Regions from separate parts of the Lelliottia sp. JS-SCA-14 genome, predicted to be linked through region 1. Evidence: predicted binding sites of a transcription regulator. Region 1 holds the regulator's gene; each other region holds the start of a gene.

Region 1 (4,832 bases):
TAAACCAGATCACCAAACCGACGCTGATCATCCATGCGAAGGACGATCCCTTTATGGATCATCACTCCATTCCAGCGCCGGAACATCTGCCGGCGAACGTGCAGTATCAACTGACGGAACACGGCGGCCACGTCGGCTTTATCACCGGCACCTTGCGCCGCCCGAAAATGTGGCTGGAATCGCGCATCCCTGACTGGTTAACCCCATTTCTGGAGAGAGTAAAATGATGATTCCCTGGCAGGATCTGGCTCCCGAAACGCTGGATAGCCTGATTGAAAGCTTTGTATTACGCGAAGGCACCGATTATGGTGAACATGAGCGTTCGCTCGAACAAAAGGTCGCCGATGTCAAACGGCAGCTACAAAGCGGCGAGGTGTTGCTGGTGTGGTCTGAACTGCACGAAACGGTCAACATCATGCCGCGCAATCAGTTTCGCGGTTGATTGTTCCATCTTTCCATTCAGGGAGTTGCTATGTCCGCCAGACATCCGGTTATTGCCGTTACGGGTTCGAGTGGTGCGGGAACCACCACCACCAGCCTCGCTTTTCGCAAGATCTTCGCGCAGCTCAACCTGCGCGCGGCCGAGGTGGAGGGCGATAGCTTTCATCGCTTCACCCGTCCTGAAATGGACATGGCTATCCGCAAGGCCCGCGATTTAGGCAAGCACATCAGTTACTTCGGGCCAGACGCCAACGACTTTGGCCTGCTGGAACAAACCTTTCAGGACTACGGCCACACGGGCAAAGGCCAGTCGCGCAAATACCTGCACACCTACGATGAAGCGGTACCCTGGAATCAGGTGCCAGGCACATTCACTCCGTGGCAGCCCCTGCCGGAGCCGACTGACGTGCTGTTTTACGAAGGATTGCACGGCGGCGTGGTGACGCCGCAGCATGACGTGGCGCGCCACGTGGATCTGCTGGTCGGCGTGGTGCCGATTGTCAATCTGGAGTGGATTCAAAAGCTGACCCGCGACATGAGCGAGCGCGGCCATTCGCGCGAAGCGGTGATGGATTCGGTGGTGCGTTCGATGGAGGATTACATTAACTTCCTGACGCCGCAGTTTTCCCGCACCCACATCAACTTCCAGCGCGTTCCAACAGTCGACACCTCTAACCCGTTTGCAGCGAAAACCATTCCTTCACTGGATGAAAGCTTTGTGGTGATCCATTTCCGTAACCTGGAAGGCATTGATTACCCGTGGCTGCTGGCGATGCTGCAGGGCTCATTCATTTCGCATATCAATACGCTGGTGGTACCGGGCGGGAAGATGGGGCTGGCGATGGAGTTGATCATGATGCCGTTGGTGCAGCGGTTGATGGAAGGCAAGAAGATCGCCTGAGGTTTGTTGCCGGATGGCGCTGCGCTTATCCGGCCTACGTTCATGCTTTTGTAGGCCCGGTAAGCGTAGCGCCACCGGGCTTTGTTTTAAGCGTCAATCACTTCATACGAATGCGTAATCTTCACCGCTTTTTCCAGCATCAGCGCCACAGAGCAGTACTTCTCCGCAGACAGATCCACCGCGCGGGACACGGCGGCATCTTTCAGCTCTTTTCCGGTGACGATAAAATGCAGATTGATATGCGTAAACAGACGCGGCGCTTCTTCGCGACGCTCTGAGGTCAGCTTCACTTCGCAGTCGGTCACATCGTGACGGCCTTTTTGCAGAATCGACACCACGTCAATCGCGCTGCACCCGCCAGCCGCCATCAGCACCACTTCCATCGGGCTTGGCGCTTTATCTCCGGAGTTACCGTCCATCAAAATCTGGTGCCCTGAAGCGGATTCGCCAAGGAACGTTAAACCTTCAACCCATTTCACACGCGCTTGCATTTTTATTAACTCCGAAGTTGCATTTTTATGAACAGATTACGCGTGCGTTACAATTCTCGCAACGGAAGGCGACCTGCATCATGCTGAAGCGAGACACCAGGAGACACGCGGCTAAAGCTATGCTAAAACAGTCTCGATGCTACAGTAATACATTGACGTTACACATGTATGCAGAGGACATCAAACTTTACTGGCTGCGAACAGTGCGACAGCCACTTCCCAGGTACGGGTAAGAATTCGATTGCAACCCCAGAGTCAGGATGCGATTTTGACTCTGAGACAGCTTATAACAGAGGATAACAGCGCATGGTGCTTGGCAAACCGCAAACAGACCCGACTCTCGAATGGTTCTTGTCTCATTGCCACATTCATAAGTACCCATCGAAGAGCACGCTGATTCACCAGGGTGAAAAAGCGGAAACGTTGTATTACATCGTCAAAGGCTCGGTGGCAGTGCTGATCAAAGATGAAGAAGGGAAAGAGATGATCCTTTCTTATCTGAACCAGGGCGATTTCATCGGTGAACTGGGCCTGTTTGAAGAAGGCCAGGAACGTAGCGCCTGGGTGCGTGCGAAAACCGCGTGTGAAGTCGCTGAGATCTCCTACAAGAAATTCCGTCAGCTGATCCAGGTGAACCCGGACATCCTGATGCGCCTTTCTTCGCAGATGGCTCGCCGCCTGCAGGTCACTTCCGAGAAAGTGGGCAACCTCGCTTTCCTGGACGTCACCGGTCGCATCGCGCAGACGCTGCTGAACCTGGCGAAACAACCTGACGCCATGACCCACCCGGACGGTATGCAAATTAAAATTACCCGTCAGGAAATTGGTCAGATCGTGGGCTGTTCTCGCGAAACCGTAGGTCGTATCCTGAAAATGCTGGAAGATCAAAACCTGATCTCCGCTCACGGTAAAACTATCGTGGTCTACGGGACCCGTTAATTCCGCAAAATTCGGCGTGCCATCGCAAGATGTCACGCCGTTTTTGTCTCTGACGACTATGTGGCGCAGGCTGATTTATCACCCGGAAGTTAACTACGCACTACGTCAAACTCTGGTGTTATGTCTTCCCGTGGCCGTTGGTTTGATCCTCGGTCATCTGCAACAGGGGCTGCTGTTCTCTCTCGTCCCCGCCTGCTGCAACATTGCCGGTCTCGATACTCCCCACAAACGCTTTTTCAAACGTCTGATTATCGGCGGCTGCCTGTTTGCCGGATGCAGCCTCGCCGTGCAGCTGCTGCTGGCGCGCGATATCCCGCTGCCGCTCATTCTGACCGTGCTGGCGATGACGCTGGGCGTCACGGCGGAGATCAGCGCGCTTCACGCCCGCCTGCTGCCCGCATCGCTCATTGCCGCCATTTTCACGCTGAGTCTCGCCGGAAATATGCCCGTCTGGGAGCCGCTGCTGATCTATGCCGCCGGCACGCTGTGGTACGGGCTGTTTAACTGGTTCTGGTTCTGGATGTGGCGAGAGCAGCCGCTGCGCGAATCCCTGAGCCTGCTCTACGTCCAGCTCGCCGAATATTGCGAAGCTAAATACACCCTGCTGACGCAGCACACTGACCCCGAAAAGTCCCTGCCACCGCTGCTGTCGCGCCAGCAAAAAGTGGTCGATCTCATCAGCCAGTGTTATCAGCAGCTGCACATGCTGGCGGCCAATAAAAATCATGAATACAAACGCCTGCTGCGCGTCTTCCAGGTCGGGCTGGATCTGCAGGAGCATATCTCCGTCAGCCTGCATCACCCGCAGGAGGTGCAAAAGCTGGTGGAACGCAGCCACGCCGAGGCGGTGATCCGCTGGAATGCCCAGACGGTCGCGACTCGCCTGCGCGTGCTGGCGGACGATATTCTGTATCACCGCTACCCGACGCGCTTTACCATGGATAAGCAGCTGGGAGCGCTGGAGAAAATCGCGCGCCAGCACCCGGATAACCCGGTCGGACAGTTCTGCGCATGGCACTTTAGCCGCATCGCGCGCGTGCTGCGCACCCAGCGTCCGCTCTACTCCCGCGACCTGATGGCCGATAAGCAAAAACGTCTGCCGCTGCTGCCCGCGCTGAAAAGCTATCTGTCGCTGAAATCCTCCGCCCTGCGCAACGCCGCGCGCATCAGCGTCATGCTCAGCGTGGCGAGCCTGATGGGCGTCGCGCTGCACTTACCGAAGCCCTACTGGATCCTCATGACCGTGCTGTTTGTCACCCAGAACGGCTATGGCGCCACGCGAGTGCGCATTCTTCACAGGGCGCTCGGGACTTTTGCCGGGTTAGTGATTGCCGGGGTGACGCTGCACTTCCACGTTCCCGACGGCTACACCCTCGCGGGAATGCTGGTGATTACGCTCGTGGGCTATCTGATCATCCGTAAAAACTATGGCTGGGCGATGGTCGGGTTTACGGTGACGGCGGTATATACCCTGCAACTCCTGACCCTGAACGGCGAGCAGTACATTGTCGCGCGGCTGGTGGATACGCTTATTGGCTGTTTGATCGCCTTCGGCGGCATGGTCTGGCTGTGGCCGCAATGGCAAAGCGGCTTGTTACGCCAGAACGCCCACGATGCGCTCGAAGCCGATCAGCAGGCGATTCGTTTGATACTGAGCGACGACCCGAAAGCCTCGCCGCTGGCCTATCAGCGCATGAAGGTCAACCAGGCGCACAACGCCCTGTTTAACTCGCTAAACCAGGCGATGCAGGAGCCGGGCTTTAACTCGCACTATCTGGCGGATATGAAACTGTGGGTGACGCACAGCCAGTTTATCGTCGAGCATATCAACGCCATGACCACGCTGGCGCGCGAGCACACGATGCTGACGCCGGATCTGGCGCAGCGGTATTTGCAGTCGTGTGAAATTGCGTTGCAGCGCTGTCAGCAGCGTCTGGAGTACGACGCGCCGGGAGAATCGGGGGATTCGAACATTCTGGAAGCGCCAGAGACGCTGACCCATGGGCCGATGAGCACCCTCGAGCAGCATTTGCAGCGGGTATTAGGGCATTTGAACACCA
Region 2 (4,832 bases), 370 kb from region 1:
CGGTCCACGGTGATGTCTTTCATGCCGTCCGGGATCCAGATGTTCATCACCGACGGCGTGCCGAGCTGTTCACCGAAGTACGCCGACACGCGGCGGCTAGCTTTGACGTGGTCGATCCAGAACTGGCGAATTTCATCGTCGGCGTGCGAGAGGGTAAAACCGTCGGCGCTCAGGGGATGTGAGAAGCAGGACGGGTTAAAATCCAGCCCCAGTTTGTTGGCTTTGGCCCACTCCACCCAGTTCTTAAAGTGTTCCGGTTTGATTTCATTACGCGCCACCGGCTCGCTGGCTTCGTGGTAAATCGCGTGCAGGTTCAGGCGTTTTGGGCCAGGAATCAGACTCAGCGCCAGCTCCAGATCGGCCCGCAGTTCGGTGGCATTGCGCGCTTTGCCCGGATAGTTGCCGGTCGCCTGAATGCCGCCCGTCAGCGCGCCACCGCTGTTTTCAAAGCCAGCGACGTCGTCGCCTTGCCAGCAGTGCATGGAGACCGGCAGACGGTCGAGCTGACGCAGCGCCTCTTCGACATCCACGCCCACGGCGGCGAAACGCTGTTTAGCCAGTTCCCAGGCTTGTTCAAGTTGAGTGGTCATGCGCAAAGCTCCTTTGTCAGTCGTTTTTGCAGAAACTGCGCCTGATAGCGGGCAATTTCATGGCAGGGATTAGGGGTAAAAATGGTGAGCGGGTAGTTGTGAGTCACCACCGCCCGGAAATCGTCAACACTGGAAAGCTCGTCCAGGGTCATCAGCTGAATGCCGATATTGCCCAGCGTCGAGGCCTCCACGGGGCCGGCGACCACGGTGATCCCGCAGGCGTCGGCGCAGAGCTGGTTCAGCAGCTGGTTCTGGCAGCCGCCGCCGACAATGTGCAGCTGGCTGAAGGGCTTACCGCGAAGCGCCGCCAGCTCGTTCAGGACGTCGGCGTAGAGCAGGGCGAGGCTGTCAAAAATGCAGCGCGCCAGCTCAGCCGGAGTCTGCGGCACGGGCTGCGCGCTCTCGCGGCAGGCGGCCTGGATCTCGGCGCTCATGTTGCGCGGATTGATAAAACGATCGTCGTTCGGGTTGATGACGAAACGACAGGCGGGCAGCTTTTCCGTGTCGGCAATCAGGCGCGCCAGGTCGGTAATGTTTTGCTCTTTCAGCACTCGCTGGAGCAGCCACAGCCCCATGATATTTTTCAGCACCCGGTAGCGGCCTTCCGCGCCGCCCTCGTTGGTGATGTTCGCCGCCAGCGACTTTTCGCAGGTGTAGGGCGTTTTGCTCTCAAAGCCCATCAGCGACCAGGTGCCGGATGAGAGAAAGGCCGCGTTTTTGTCTGCCAGCGGCGAGGCAATCACCGCGCTGGCGGTATCGTGGCTGGCGACGGCGACCACCGGGATTTCATTTTTCAGTGGGCAAATCCAGTGACCGATCACATTCCCGGGATGGGTCGGCGTACCGAACCAACTGGCTGCGGCGCCGGTCCAGCCGAGCAGGTGTTCATCCCAGGTATCGGAATTGATGTTCACCAGTTGGGTGGTGGTGGCGTTGGTGTATTCCCAGTTCATTTTCCCGGTCAGGCGGTAGCTGAAGTAATCCGGGATCAGCAGGGCGTGGGCGACGTTCGCCACCAGCTCCGGCTGCTGTTCCACCAGGGCGCGCAGCTGATAGAGGGTGTTAAAGGGTAAGAACTGGATGCCGCTGCGCCCGTAGATGTCGGCTTTGCCGAGCTGGTCAATGGCGCGGGCCATCACGCCGTCGGTCCGGCTGTCGCGGTAGGAGACGGGCAGGCCGATGCGGTTGCCGTTGCGGTCGAGCAGGACAAAATCGACGCCCCAGGTGTCAATCCCGATGCTGTCGATCAGAATCCCTTCGTCGCAGACCTTGTTCAGGCCGGTGCGGATTTCCGCTTCCAGACTGTCAATATCCCAGGTCTCCACGCCGTCCTGCTTTTGCAGGCAGTTACCGAAGCGATGGATTTCACGAAGCGAAAGTGCGCGCTGTGCAGGCACGTAGCTGGCGAGCATTACGCGCCCGCTGGATGCGCCTAAATCGACAGCCACACAATGGCGAGAGGTCATAATTCGGTCCTTCTTGGAGTCATTGCGAAACAGTCTAAGAAAGGGAAGAAAAACGCACCTTCTCGCCACTGACAGGCAAAATCCCGCGCTGGCAAGAAAGCAAAGATGAACGTGAGGGAGTTCACAGTTTCCAGTCATGACGCGGTTTTCAGGCCGTGTGACCGTTGCCGCATTTCCCGATCTTTCCCGCCGTTTCTTGAAAAACGGACAGGCTTTGCACGCTTTGACGTCGAAAATTGAAGGTGAGAAACCCGGCCCTTAATTACTATTTTGAGAACATTTCTCATTGGTGGTGGCCGTTATGACCGTACTGCACAGCGTGGATTTTTTCCCTTCAGGAAGTTCGCCGGTGGCGATCGAGCCGCGGCTGCCTCAGGCGGCTTTTCCTGAACATCATCATGATTTTCATGAGATTGTGATTGTTGAGCACGGGACGGGCATTCACGTGTTTAACGGCCAGCCCTACACCATCAGCGGCGGGACGGTATGCTTCGTGCGTGACCATGACCGGCACTTGTATGAACATACGGACAATCTGTGCCTGACCAACGTGCTCTACCGTTCTCCGGATGCGTTCCAGTTTCTCTCCGGGCTCAACCAGCTGCTGCCGCAGGAGCAGGACGGGCACTACCCATCGCACTGGCGAGTGAATCAGTCGACGCTGCAACAGGTGCGTCAGCTGGTGGGGCAGATGGAAAACGCCGAAGACAATGCCGAAACCCACGCCCGCGCCAGCCGGGAGCTGCTGTTTATGCAGCTGCTGGTGTTGCTGCGCCGCAGTAGCCTGGTGGAAGGGGCGGAAAACAACGATGCGCGCCTCAATCTGCTGATGGCGTGGCTGGAAGATCACTTCGCGGAAGAGGTGTGCTGGGAGACGGTGGCAGACAGGTTTTCACTCTCCCTGCGCACGCTGCATCGCCAGCTCAAGCAGCACACGGGCCTGACGCCGCAGCGCTATCTCAACCGGCTGCGGCTGATCAAAGCCCGCCACCTGCTGCGCCACACGGACGAGAGCGTGACGGATATCGCTTATCGCTGCGGGTTTGGCGACAGTAACCACTTTTCGACGCTGTTTCGCCGGGAATTTAGCTGGTCGCCGCGTGAAATCCGCCAGGGACGGGATGCGTCACTTCAGTAACGCGAGGACAATCACCGTTTTTTCAGCGCAAAACGGCTAATAATGGCAGGTTATTAGCCGCTGAGGTGTGTTGTGGGCGCTCCGTTAATCCTTCGTAAAACCGATTTCTTTGCTAACGCCGGGCAGGCCGTCGCGGTGGCCGATCGCTATCCGCAAAACGTCTTTGCCGAGCACACGCACGAGTTTTGCGAGCTGGTGCTGGTGTGGCGCGGCAACGGCCTGCACGTCCTCAACGACCGCCCGTATCGCATCACCCGCGGCGATCTGTTTTATATCCGCGCGGAAGACAAGCACTCCTACGCCTCGGTCAACGACCTGGTTTTACAGAACGTGATTTACTGCCCGGACCGGCTCAAACTCAATGTCGACTGGGCAGGGCATATCCCCGGATTTAATGAGGCGCACACCGCCCCGCAATGGCGCCTGAGTAGTAACGGCATGACCCAGGTGCGCCACGTCATCACCCAGTTAGAACAGGAGAGCCTGAAGGCCGAGCCGGGCGCGAACGAGATGGCCGAGCTGCTCTTCGCCCAGCTGGTGATGACCCTCAAACGCTACCGCTACGCCACGGACAACCCTTCAGCCACCGAGCAGGAAGCGCTGCTGGATAAGCTCATCACCACGCTCGCGGGAAGTCTGAACCGTAGCTTTGTGCTGGAGAAATTTTGTGAGCAGGAGCAGTGCAGCGAGCGCGCGTTGCGCCAGCAGTTCCGCACCCAGACGGGGATGACGGTGAACCACTACCTGCGCCAGCTGCGTATCTGCCACGCGCAGTATCTGCTGCAACATACGGAGCTGATGGTGAGTGAGGTCTCGACGCGCTGCGGCTTTGAGGACAGTAACTACTTTTCGGTGGTGTTCAATCGCGAGGTGGGGATGACGCCGGTTCAGTGGCGTCATCACAGTCGAAAAGCGGCGTGATTAATTCGCCATGCCAAGACCGACAATGTTGGCGGCAATAATAATCACCACGCAACCCAGGCTCAGCACGCTCACCGGACGCCGTCCGGCGTTGTTCCACTCTTTCAGCACCAGCCCGACAATCCCGCCGCACAGCACGTAGAAGCTCATGTGCAACATCCAGCTCATGTAGTCATACTGCGGCGGAATGCTGGCGTGGCCCCAGGCATAGAAGAAGAACTGCAGATACCACATCAGGCCGCCGAGTGCCGACAGCAGCACGTTGCTGATGATGAGGTGTTTTGCCAGCGAGAAGTCGGCTTTTACCGACAGGTTCTTCACTTTTGCCAGACGAATGAAGCAGAAGCCGAGGTTAACCAGCGCACCGCCGCCCATGATCACCACGTAGCTTGGCAAGGCAACGTAGAGCGGATCCACGCCCAGCGCGGCCGCCGCTTCATGCATCGGTTTGGCGGCGTTCATGGCAAACGACATCCCGGCGGAGAAAATGCCGCACATCACCGCCAGAATCAGCCCTTTCTTCAGGTTGAACTCTTCCGCACGAATACCCATTTTGCGCTCTTTCAACTGCCCCGCGCGGGTGACAATCCCCACGCCGACCACCGCCACCAGCACGCCCAGCAGCGTCATCTGGCCGCCTTTGGTGTTGATCAGTACGTCGAAATTACCGTTCAGGATTGGCGTCATCAGCGTGCCGACAATCAGGGTGATGCCAAT
Region 3 (4,832 bases), 220 kb from region 1:
CCACCCGGTTTCAGCACACGGTACATGGAACGCAGGGCTTTCTCTTTTTCGGTCACGTTACGCAGACCGAAAGAGATGGTGATGCAGTCAAAGGTGTTATCCGGGAACGGCAGGGCTTCGGCGTTAGCCTGAACGTATTCCACGTTACCCACTACGCCGATGTTGCGCAGTTTTTCACGCCCCATTTTCAGCATGGAGTCGTTGATATCCGCCAGCACCACGCGGCCGGTTTCACCGACCATACGGGAGAATTTAGCCGTCAGATCGCCGGTACCCCCCGCAAGATCCAGAACGGTTTGACCACGGCGAACACCGCTACAGTCGATAGTGAAACGCTTCCACAAGCGATGAATGCCGAATGACATCAGGTCATTCATGACATCGTACTTCGACGCCACGGAATGGAATACGTGGGCCACCATGTCAGCTTTCTGCTCTTTGGCGACAGTCTGGAAGCCAAAGTGCGTTGTTTCTTGTGAATCTTCAACCATCTCAGTGCCTGCTAATCAGTCAAATGTTCGTGAAGTGTATCAGATTGGACGCGATTGCCCTACGATTCAACCACCCTGAAAGAATCGTTCTGACGCCGTTTCGGGCGCCGCTTGCGCGGCTAAATCATTGTCATCACAGTCCATATTTTGTTCATCGACGCCTTCGCGCAGACGGTATTCTTCATCCTGCGCCGTGGCCTGTTCCGCCAGTTCCGGATTAATCTCGCGCTTCACCTCCACGCCCAGCGTGCGGAAGGCCTCGGCCTGCGAAAGCAAATTACCGCGCCCGGAAGCGAGTTTTTTCATTGCCTGGCGATAGTTATCCTGCGCGCGATCCAGGCTTTGCCCTACAGAGGACATATCGTCGACAAACAGGCGCATTTTGTCGTACAGCTTGCTGGCGCGGTCAGCGATCTGCTGCGCGTTGCGGCTCTGATGTTCGTAACGCCACAGGTTGGCAATAGTACGCAGCGCCACCAGTAGCGTGGTCGGGCTAACCAGCATAATGTTGTTTTTCAGCGCCTCGGTAATCAGCTCCGGCTGCCTGTCGAGGGCCAGCAGGAACGCCGGTTCGACGGGGATAAACATCAGCACATAGTCCAGCGAACGCAGACCGGGCAGTTGCTGGTAATCCTTGCGGCCCAGCATGCGGATGTGGTTTCGCACCGAGGCGATGTGCTCCTGCAGCGCGGATTCACGGGTGAAATCGTCTTCGGCATTGAAGTAACGCTCGTAGGCGACCAGCGTCATTTTGGCGTCAATCACCACGTCTTTGCCCTGCGGCAGCCGCACGATCACATCGGGCTGCATGCGCGAACGGGTATCGGTTTCGATGCTGACCTGGGTTTGATATTCATAGCCTTCACGCAGGCCGGACGCTTCCAGCACGCGGGTCAACACCACTTCTCCCCAGTTGCCCTGAGTTTTGTTGTCACCCTTCAGCGCCCGCGTCAGGTTAACCGCCTCCTGCGCCATTTGCGCATTCAGCTGCTGGAGATTACGGATTTCGTGGGCCAGCGTGTGGCGCTCGCGCGCTTCCATACCAAAGCTGTCCTGCACCTGTTTGCGAAAACCGTCGAGCTGTTCGCGCAGGGGGGTCAGCAGGCCGTTCAGACTCTGGCGGTTTTGTTCGTCGACGCGGCGGTTGCTCTGCTCGAATATGCGGTTGGCGAGGTTTTCGAACTGCTCGCTGAGGCGCTGTTCGCTGTTGATCATCTGGCGGATTTTGTCTTCCGCATGCAGTTGGGTAGATTCCAGACGGGTGGTGACTTCGCGGAGATCCGCTTCGAGGGAGGTGTTGATGTCGCGCAGGTTGCGCAGTTCGTTGTTGAGCAGCTCACACTCATCGCGCCAGTGGGCGCTCTGGGCCAGCTGCTGTTTCGTCGCGCTCAGCTCCGCGACCATCTCTTCGCGGTCAATCAGCTGTTCCGCTTTATGCTGCGCATGTTGGTAGCCTGAAATCAGCCAGCCAATGGCCAGCCCCGCCAACGCTATCGCCGCATAAATGATGATTGAGATATCCACACCGCCTCCTGCATCAAACCGTTACCGCACAAAATAGAATTGTGCTGTATAAACGTCCAGTTTAAAAGGGTTTTCCTGCGAGGCGCTACGCAAAAAGAAAAGGCCGAACGCGTCGGCCTTATACAGAATGCAGTGTGATTAGATCAGGCGGCGAGCCGCTTCAACCACGATTTTCACCGCGTGGCTTTCGGTCTGCTTCATGGTTTCAGCGTTCGGGATCTCTTGCTGAGTACGGTTGACGATCACGCCCGCCACCATGCCCGCACGCAGACCCTGGCTTGCGCACATGGTCAGCAGCGTTGCCGATTCCATCTCATAGTTCATGACGCCCATTGACTGCCACTCTTCCATGGAGCCTTTGAAACGGCTGACTACACGACCAGAGAAGGTGTCGTAGCGCTCCTGGCCAGGGTAGAAGGTGTCAGAAGAGGCGGTCACGCCGATGTGGGTGGTTGCACCGATAGATTTAGCCGCTTCAACCAGCGCTGTCGTACATTCGAAGTCCGCAACCGCCGGGAATTCCATTGGCGCGAAGTGCAGGCTTGCCCCATCCAGACGCACAGACGCGGTGGTCACCAGAACGTCACCGACGTTGATGTGCGGCTGAATCGCACCGGTCGTACCGATACGCAGGAAAGTACGAATGCCCAGCTGCGCCAGCTCTTCCACAGCAATAGAGGTAGACGGGCCGCCGATACCGGTCGAGCACACGATAACCGCTTTGCCGTCCAGCTCTGCACGCCAGGTGGTGAATTCACGATGCGCTGCCAGCTTGACCGGCTTATCCATCAGCGCGGCGATCTTTTCCACACGCTCAGGATCGCCCGGGACGATAGCCAGCGTAGCCCCTTGTAGATCGTTTTTAGTGAGGCCGAGATGAAAAACATCAGACTTAGACATAGGTGACTCCTCTGTGGGTCGGTGTGTCAGAAGAAGTAAAACGGTACTTTACAGAAGCACCAGGCTTAATTTCGTGACACACCTCACCATGAATGAAAATGGTTGCAGTTAATTTCCATAAAATAGTGATTTACATCACATTAACAAGTTATATCGTTCAGCGCTGCACAAAAGATAGCCCGTTTCGGGCACTGTGAGTTGTTAACTTGAGGTCTATATTTACTTTTGCGCTAACAGGTACGGAGAATACCATGACACAAAAGACCCATTTTGCACCTGCTGCAGCCCCTCACGCCGCGACCATCGTCTCCACCTCAGAAGAAGCCATTTCCGCAGGCGAAACCTCGATCCCCACGCAGGGTGAGAACATGCCCGCCTACCACGCTCGCCCGAAAGAGGCGGACGGTCCGCTGCCAATCGTGATTGTGGTGCAGGAGATTTTTGGCGTTCACGAACACATTCGCGATATTTGCCGCCGTCTGGCGCTGGAAGGTTATCTGGCCGTCGCACCAGAGCTCTATTTCCGCCAGGGCGACCCCAACGACTACAGCGATATCCCGACCCTTTTCAGTAATCTGGTCAGCAAAGTGCCGGATGCACAGGTGCTGGCCGATCTGGACCACGTCGCCAGTTGGGCCGCGCGCAACGGCGGCGATCCGCATCGTCTGCTGGTCACCGGTTTTTGCTGGGGCGGGCGCATCAGCTGGCTGTATGCCGCCCACAATCCGCAGCTGAAGGCTGCCGTGGCCTGGTATGGCAAACTGGTCGGTGAGAAAACGCTGAATTCGCCGAAGCATCCGGTGGATATCGCCACCGATCTCAACGCGCCGGTGCTGGGGCTGTACGGCGGGCAGGATACCGGGATCACCCTGGAGAGCGTGGACACCATGCGCCAGGCACTCCGCGCCGCCAATGCGAAAGCCGAGATCGTGGTCTATCCCGACGCGGGCCACGCCTTTAACGCCGACTATCGCCCGAGCTATCACGAAGAGTCCGCCAAAGACGGCTGGCAGAGAATGCTGGCGTGGTTCAGGCAGTATGGCGTCAAAAAGTGATTATCTGGCCCTGGTACACACCGGGGCCAAATTAAGTGTATCTGATCACAGACTTGCGACAATTTTTTTCATGGAAACCACCTCACGCATCAACTTTTTTGTTGCTGGCTCCAATGTTATGACTCCCCTCACACTCCCCCTGCGCTGCACTCGTCTGATACAAAAAATTCGTTGCTGTGCGTAAAACTATTTTCCTGTTTAACCCTACTTTTCTCCTGGATACTCAGTACCAGACCAAATGAATCGTCATTCTGCGAACAGGAGATTTACCATGACGCAACACGAGTTTCATGCCCAACCTTTTGCGCTGCCTTTTGATCCGCAAACTACGGCGCTGGTGATGATTGATATGCAGCGCGACTTTGTCGAAGCCGGTGGTTTTGGCGAAGCGCTGGGCAACGATGTTTCACTGGTTCGAACGGCGATTGAACCCTGCAAAAGAGTGCTGGCAGCAGCCCGCGACCAGGGCGTGCTGGTGATCCATACCCGTGAAGGCCATCGCGCCGATCTGAGTGATTGCCCGGCGGCGAAACTGACGCGCGGCGGTAAAACCTTTATTGGCGAACCCGGTCCGATGGGCCGCATTCTGGTTCGCGGCGAAGCGGGCCACGATATTATCCCTGAGCTTTACCCCGTTGCCGGTGAACCGGTCATCGACAAGCCCGGCAAAGGCGCGTTCTATCAGACCGACCTGCATCTGATTTTGCAAAACCACGGTATCAAAACCCTGATCGTCTGCGGCGTCACCACCGAAGTGTGCGTCACCACAACCGTGCGTGAAGCCAACGACCGCGGCTACGAGTGCATCATTCCCGAAGATTGCGTCGGCTCCTACTTCCCTGAATTCCAGAAATACGCGCTG
Region 4 (4,832 bases), 440 kb from region 1:
TAGTGAAATAGCGGCGACCAGCAACAGCCTGGGTAGTCATCTTCTTACTCCTGATTCACGCGATTAAGCTTGCCCACAGCGGCAGCCATCAGAACTTCCTGGGTGGCCTGCTCGCGAGTGAATTCACCGCCGAGATGCCCTTCATGCATAACCATAATGCGATCGCTCATGCCTAATACTTCTGGCATCTCGGAAGAGACCAGAATGATGCTCAGACCGTCAGCCTTGAACTGGTTAATCAGCTGATAAATCTCTTTCTTGGCGCCGACGTCAACGCCACGGGTCGGCTCGTCGAGGATCAGCACTTTCGGACGCGTCATCAGGCCGCGGGCAATCGCCACTTTCTGCTGATTCCCGCCGGAGAGCAGGCCGATCGCCTGTTCCATCGATGGCGTTTTGACGTTGAACAGGCGGATAAAATCGCTGACTGCCTGCTGTTCGTCTTTATGTTTCAGGCTGCCGCCGCTGCGGCTGAAGTAGCGCAGCGCCGTCAGGGACATATTCTCTTTTACCGACATGCCCAGCACTAAGCCGTCGCGCTTACGGTCTTCGGAGATATAGACGATGCCGTTCGCCAGCCCATCCTGCGGTGAGCGAGTGACCACTTCGTGACCATCGAGGGTAACGTAACCGCTGGTGCGCGGCAGCGCGCCGTACAGGACTTTCATCAGCTCGGTACGACCGGCGCCCATCAATCCTGCCACGCCGAGGATTTCTCCCTGACGCAGAGTAAAGGAGACATCGTTCACGCCCGGCCCGCAAAGGTTGTCGACTTTAAGGCGAACCGCGCCCGGCGTTTTGTCGAGGCGTGGATACTGCTCTTCGAGCTTACGCCCCACCATCATCTCGATCAGCGTATCTTCAGTCAGTGAGGAGACTTCGCGCTCGGCGATGAACTGCCCGTCGCGGAACACCGTGACGTCATCGCAAATCTCGAAGATCTCTTTCATGCGGTGGGAAATATAGACGATCCCGCGCCCCTGAGATTTCAGCTCACGGATCACGCGGAACAGGGATTCGGTTTCGGTATCGGTCAGAGCGTCGGTCGGTTCATCCATGACGATGACTTTTGACTCGAAGCTCAGCACCTTGGCGATTTCGACCATCTGCTGATCGCCGATAGACAGGTCGCCCACCAGACGGTCACTTTTGAAGCGCAGGTTCAGCTTCGCCAGCAGAATGTCGGCCTCGGCGTACATCTTTTTCCAGTCGATTTTGCCGAAGCGGTTAACGAACTCGCGGCCCAGGAAGATGTTTTCCGCAATGGTGAGCTGCGGGATCAGGTTCAGTTCCTGATGGATGATGCCGATCCCGGCTTCCTGAGAGGATTTAGGTCCGTTGAAAGTGGTCTCTTTCCCCAGCCACAGCAGCGAACCGGCGTCACGGGCATAGATGCCGGTGAGCACTTTCATCATCGTGGATTTGCCCGCGCCGTTTTCACCCACCAGCGCCATAACGCGCCCGGAGTAAACGTTTAACGCCGCGCCGGAGAGGGCTTTTACGCCCGGGAACGATTTATCGATCCCTTTAAGTTGCAATAATGCGTCCATGATGGCCTCAGAAGGTGACGCCAGCACAGAGAATGATATTCGCATACGGGGAACACTCCCCGCTGCGAATCACCGCCTGACTGTCTGCGGTTTGTTGTTTGAATTGTTCGTGCGTTGTGTAACGAATTTCTATGGTGTTTCCCTGGTGTTGTTGCAGTTGCTCAATGTGGCTGAGCAACGTTTCGTGGAGTTGCGGATTATGTTGTTTGATCTCCGTCGCGAGAATGGCCGCCTCAACCTGCATCTCCGCCGTCACCACGCCCAGTACCTGCATAAACGAGGGCACGCCCTGCGTTAACGCCATATCAATACGGGTTGTGCTGCGCGGAACCGGTAAGCCTGCATCGCAAACCACCAGCGTATCGGTATGCCCAAGACGGGAAATAACCGATGAGATTTCAGAGTTGAGAACCGTACCTTTCTTCATTTTTTTGCTCCACTAGCGAAACGTTTCGCTGAAATAAGTTTAATCTCAACGGTGTTCAGAAAACCATCATGACGTAACAGAATTGTGATCAACGTCGAAACGTTTCGCTAAGTGAAATGGGGAGCAAAAGAATTGCCCGGCGGCACTACGCTTGCGCGGGCCTACGGGTAAAGTAGGCCGGGTAAGCGAAGCGCCACCCGGCATTTTTGGAAGGTATTGCGGATGTTAAATCTCGACCTGCGTCCCAAGCTCAATCACGCGGTTAGGCGGGATTTCGAACTGGTCGGGCGCGCGCAGGGCGTTACGCTGCAGGATAAGGTACAGCTTGCCGCGCAGACGCAGATACCACGGACGTTTGCCAACGATCAGCGACTCGTGGGACATAAAGAACGAGGTTTCCATCATTCGGCAGCTCAGGCCTTCAAGACCGCAGCGGTGGAACACCTCTTCCACGTTTGGCGTTTCACGCCAGCCGTAGCTCGCCACCACGCGCCAGAAGGTCGGCGACAACTGCTCGATCTGCACGCGACGAACGTTATGCACGTACGGCGCATCTTCGGTTCTGAGCGTCAGCAGGATCACGCGCTCGTGCAGAACTTTGTTGTGCTTGAGGTTGTGCATCAGGGCAAACGGAATCACATTCAGCGCACGCGACATATACACCGCGGTGCCCGGCACGCGAACCGGCGGGGATTTCTCCAGCGAAGCGATCATCGCTTCCAGAGAGTTACCGTGCTCATGCATACGGCGCAGCAGACGGAAGCGCTCGCTCTTCCAGGTGGTCATCACCAGGAACATCACCAGACCCAGAGTCAGCGGCAGCCAACCGCCGGAGACGATTTTGTCGAGGTTCGCGGAGAACAGCGGCACGTCGATGCACAGGAAACCGATCAGAATCAGCGCCACCAGGAACTTGTTCCAGTGCCAGTTTCGGTACGCCACGGTGGTGGAGAGAATCGAGGTCAGCACCATGGTGCCCGTCACCGCGATACCGTACGCCGCCGCCAGGTTGCTGGAGTGCTCGAAGCTGACAATCACGATCACCACGGCGAAGTAAAGCAGCCAGTTAATGAACGGAATGTAGATCTGCCCGGATTCCATCTCCGAGGTGTGAATAATACGCATCGGCGACAGATACCCCAGACGAACCGCCTGGCGCGTCAGGGAGAAGACGCCTGAAATCACCGCCTGAGATGCAATCACCGTCGCCAGGGTGGCGAGGATCAGCATCGGGACCAGCGCCCAGTCAGGAGCCAGCAGGAAGAACGGGTTCTTGATTGCTTCCGGATGTTTGAGCAGTAACGCGCCCTGACCGAAGTAGTTCAGTGCCAGAGAGGGCAGCACCACGGAGAACCACGCCAGACGAATCGGCAGTTTACCGAAGTGGCCCATATCGGCGTACAGCGCTTCCACACCGGTAATCGACAGCACGACGGCACCCAGTGCAACAAACGACACGGTTTTATATTCGAGGAAGAAGTGGACCGCCCACATTGGGTTCAGCGCCTGCAGCACTTCTGGGTTGCTGAGAATACCGCGCAGGCCAAGCGCCGCCAGGATCAGGAACCAGGCCAGCATAATCGGCGCAAACAGCTTACCCACCAGCCCCGTGCCATGCTTCTGAATCGCGAACAGCAGGGTCAGCACAATAATGGCGAGGGGCACCACCCAGGTATCCAGCTGCGGCGCGATAATCTCCAGCCCCTCTATCGCCGAGAGGACCGAAATCGCCGGGGTGATCACCACTTCTCCATAGAAGAAGCTGCCGCCTATCAGGCCGATAATAACCAGGAACGAGGTCATTTTTGCCGACGTATTGCGCCCGGCAAGGGACATCAACGTCAGGATCCCACCTTCACCGGCGTTGTCTGCGCGCATGACGAAAGAGAGATATTTAACCGAGACCACCAGGATCAGCAGCCAGAAGATGAGTGACAAAAAGCCAAAAACGGCGTCACGTTCAACACCAAAACCAAACTGACCGGACAGACATTCGCGAAGCGTATAGAGCGGGCTGGTACCGATATCACCGTACACAACCCCAATGGCCGCCAGCGTTATAGCGCGTAATGATTGCTTATTATCAGTGCTCATAGACTAGTCTTTTCGTTGTATAACAAATGTGTGCTTAGTCCCTTGGCCCACAAAAAGGCGCACAGTATGCACGATTAATCGCAAGATCGTACCCCTAAATGCAAGCGTATTAATGTAGCGCAAAGAAAATAGCGCCGCACTTCAGTCTATTACCAGCCCATGCTGAAACGTCTATACTCGCATCAATTAGCTGCGACGACGCCGAAAGGACGCAACACAATTATGGCTCACTCACATTTATTAGCAGAAAGAATTTCCCGCCTCAGCGGTGCGCTGGAGAAAGGCCTTTTCGAACGCAGCCATGCGATTAGGCTCTGTTTGCTGGCAGCGCTCAGCGGGGAAAGTGTGTTCCTGCTCGGTCCACCCGGCATCGCAAAGAGCCTGATTGCGCGTCGACTGAAATTTGCCTTCCAGAACGCGCGCGCCTTCGAATATCTTATGACCCGTTTCTCCACCCCGGAAGAGGTGTTTGGCCCGCTCTCGATTCAGGCTCTGAAAGATGAAGGGCGCTATCAGCGCTTAACGGCGGGTTATCTCCCCGAAGCAGAAATTGTCTTTCTGGATGAGATCTGGAAAGCGGGCCCGGCAATCCTGAACACCCTGCTCACCGCCATCAACGAACGCCGCTTCCGTAATGGCGCCTTTGAGGAAAAAATCCCGATGCGTCTGCTGGTGGCGGCGTCTAACGAACTGCCGGAAGCCGACAGCAGCCTCGAAGCGCTGTATGACCGTATGCTGATCCGCCTGTGGCTGGATAAGGT

What was found. Region 1 encodes CRP, which controls carbon source genes, mostly activating them, when cyclic AMP is high. Its sites were predicted from a motif close to ATGTGANNNNNNTCACAT; they were not measured.
Region 2: rhaS (HTH-type transcriptional activator RhaS) is a predicted target of CRP. The motif match lies at 2,212-2,229, and genes of this name have one in related genera.
Region 3: udp (uridine phosphorylase) is a predicted target of CRP. The motif match lies at 3,039-3,056, and genes of this name have one in related genera.
Region 4: rbsD (D-ribose pyranase) is a predicted target of CRP. The motif match lies at 2,060-2,077, and genes of this name have one in related genera.

The regions. Positions count from the first base shown of each region.
Region 1 is NZ_CP141606.1:4,441,650-4,446,481, forward strand. Features, by position in the region: gene U9O48_RS20820 (hydrolase) at 1-227, shown strand, start outside; gene U9O48_RS20825 (YheU family protein) at 224-442, shown strand; gene U9O48_RS20830 (phosphoribulokinase) at 473-1,342, shown strand; gene U9O48_RS20835 (OsmC family protein) at 1,429-1,833, opposite strand; gene crp (cAMP-activated global transcriptional regulator CRP) at 2,140-2,772, shown strand; gene U9O48_RS20845 (YccS/YhfK family putative transporter) at 2,831-4,832, shown strand, end outside.
Region 2 is NZ_CP141606.1:4,810,252-4,815,083, reverse strand. Features, by position in the region: gene rhaA (L-rhamnose isomerase) at 1-590, opposite strand, end outside; gene rhaB (rhamnulokinase) at 587-2,056, opposite strand; gene rhaS (HTH-type transcriptional activator RhaS) at 2,358-3,194, shown strand; gene rhaR (HTH-type transcriptional activator RhaR) at 3,267-4,115, shown strand; gene rhaT (L-rhamnose/proton symporter RhaT) at 4,116-4,832, opposite strand, start outside.
Region 3 is NZ_CP141606.1:4,666,032-4,670,863, forward strand. Features, by position in the region: gene ubiE (bifunctional demethylmenaquinone methyltransferase/2-methoxy-6-polyprenyl-1,4-benzoquinol methylase UbiE) at 1-491, opposite strand, end outside; gene rmuC (DNA recombination protein RmuC) at 558-2,015, opposite strand; gene udp (uridine phosphorylase) at 2,154-2,915, opposite strand; gene U9O48_RS21815 (dienelactone hydrolase family protein) at 3,167-3,970, shown strand; gene U9O48_RS21820 (cysteine hydrolase family protein) at 4,242-4,832, shown strand, end outside.
Region 4 is NZ_CP141606.1:4,886,148-4,890,979, forward strand. Features, by position in the region: gene rbsC (ribose ABC transporter permease) at 1-40, opposite strand, end outside; gene rbsA (ribose ABC transporter ATP-binding protein RbsA) at 45-1,550, opposite strand; gene rbsD (D-ribose pyranase) at 1,558-1,977, opposite strand; gene kup (low affinity potassium transporter Kup) at 2,203-4,071, opposite strand; gene ravA (ATPase RavA) at 4,294-4,832, shown strand, end outside.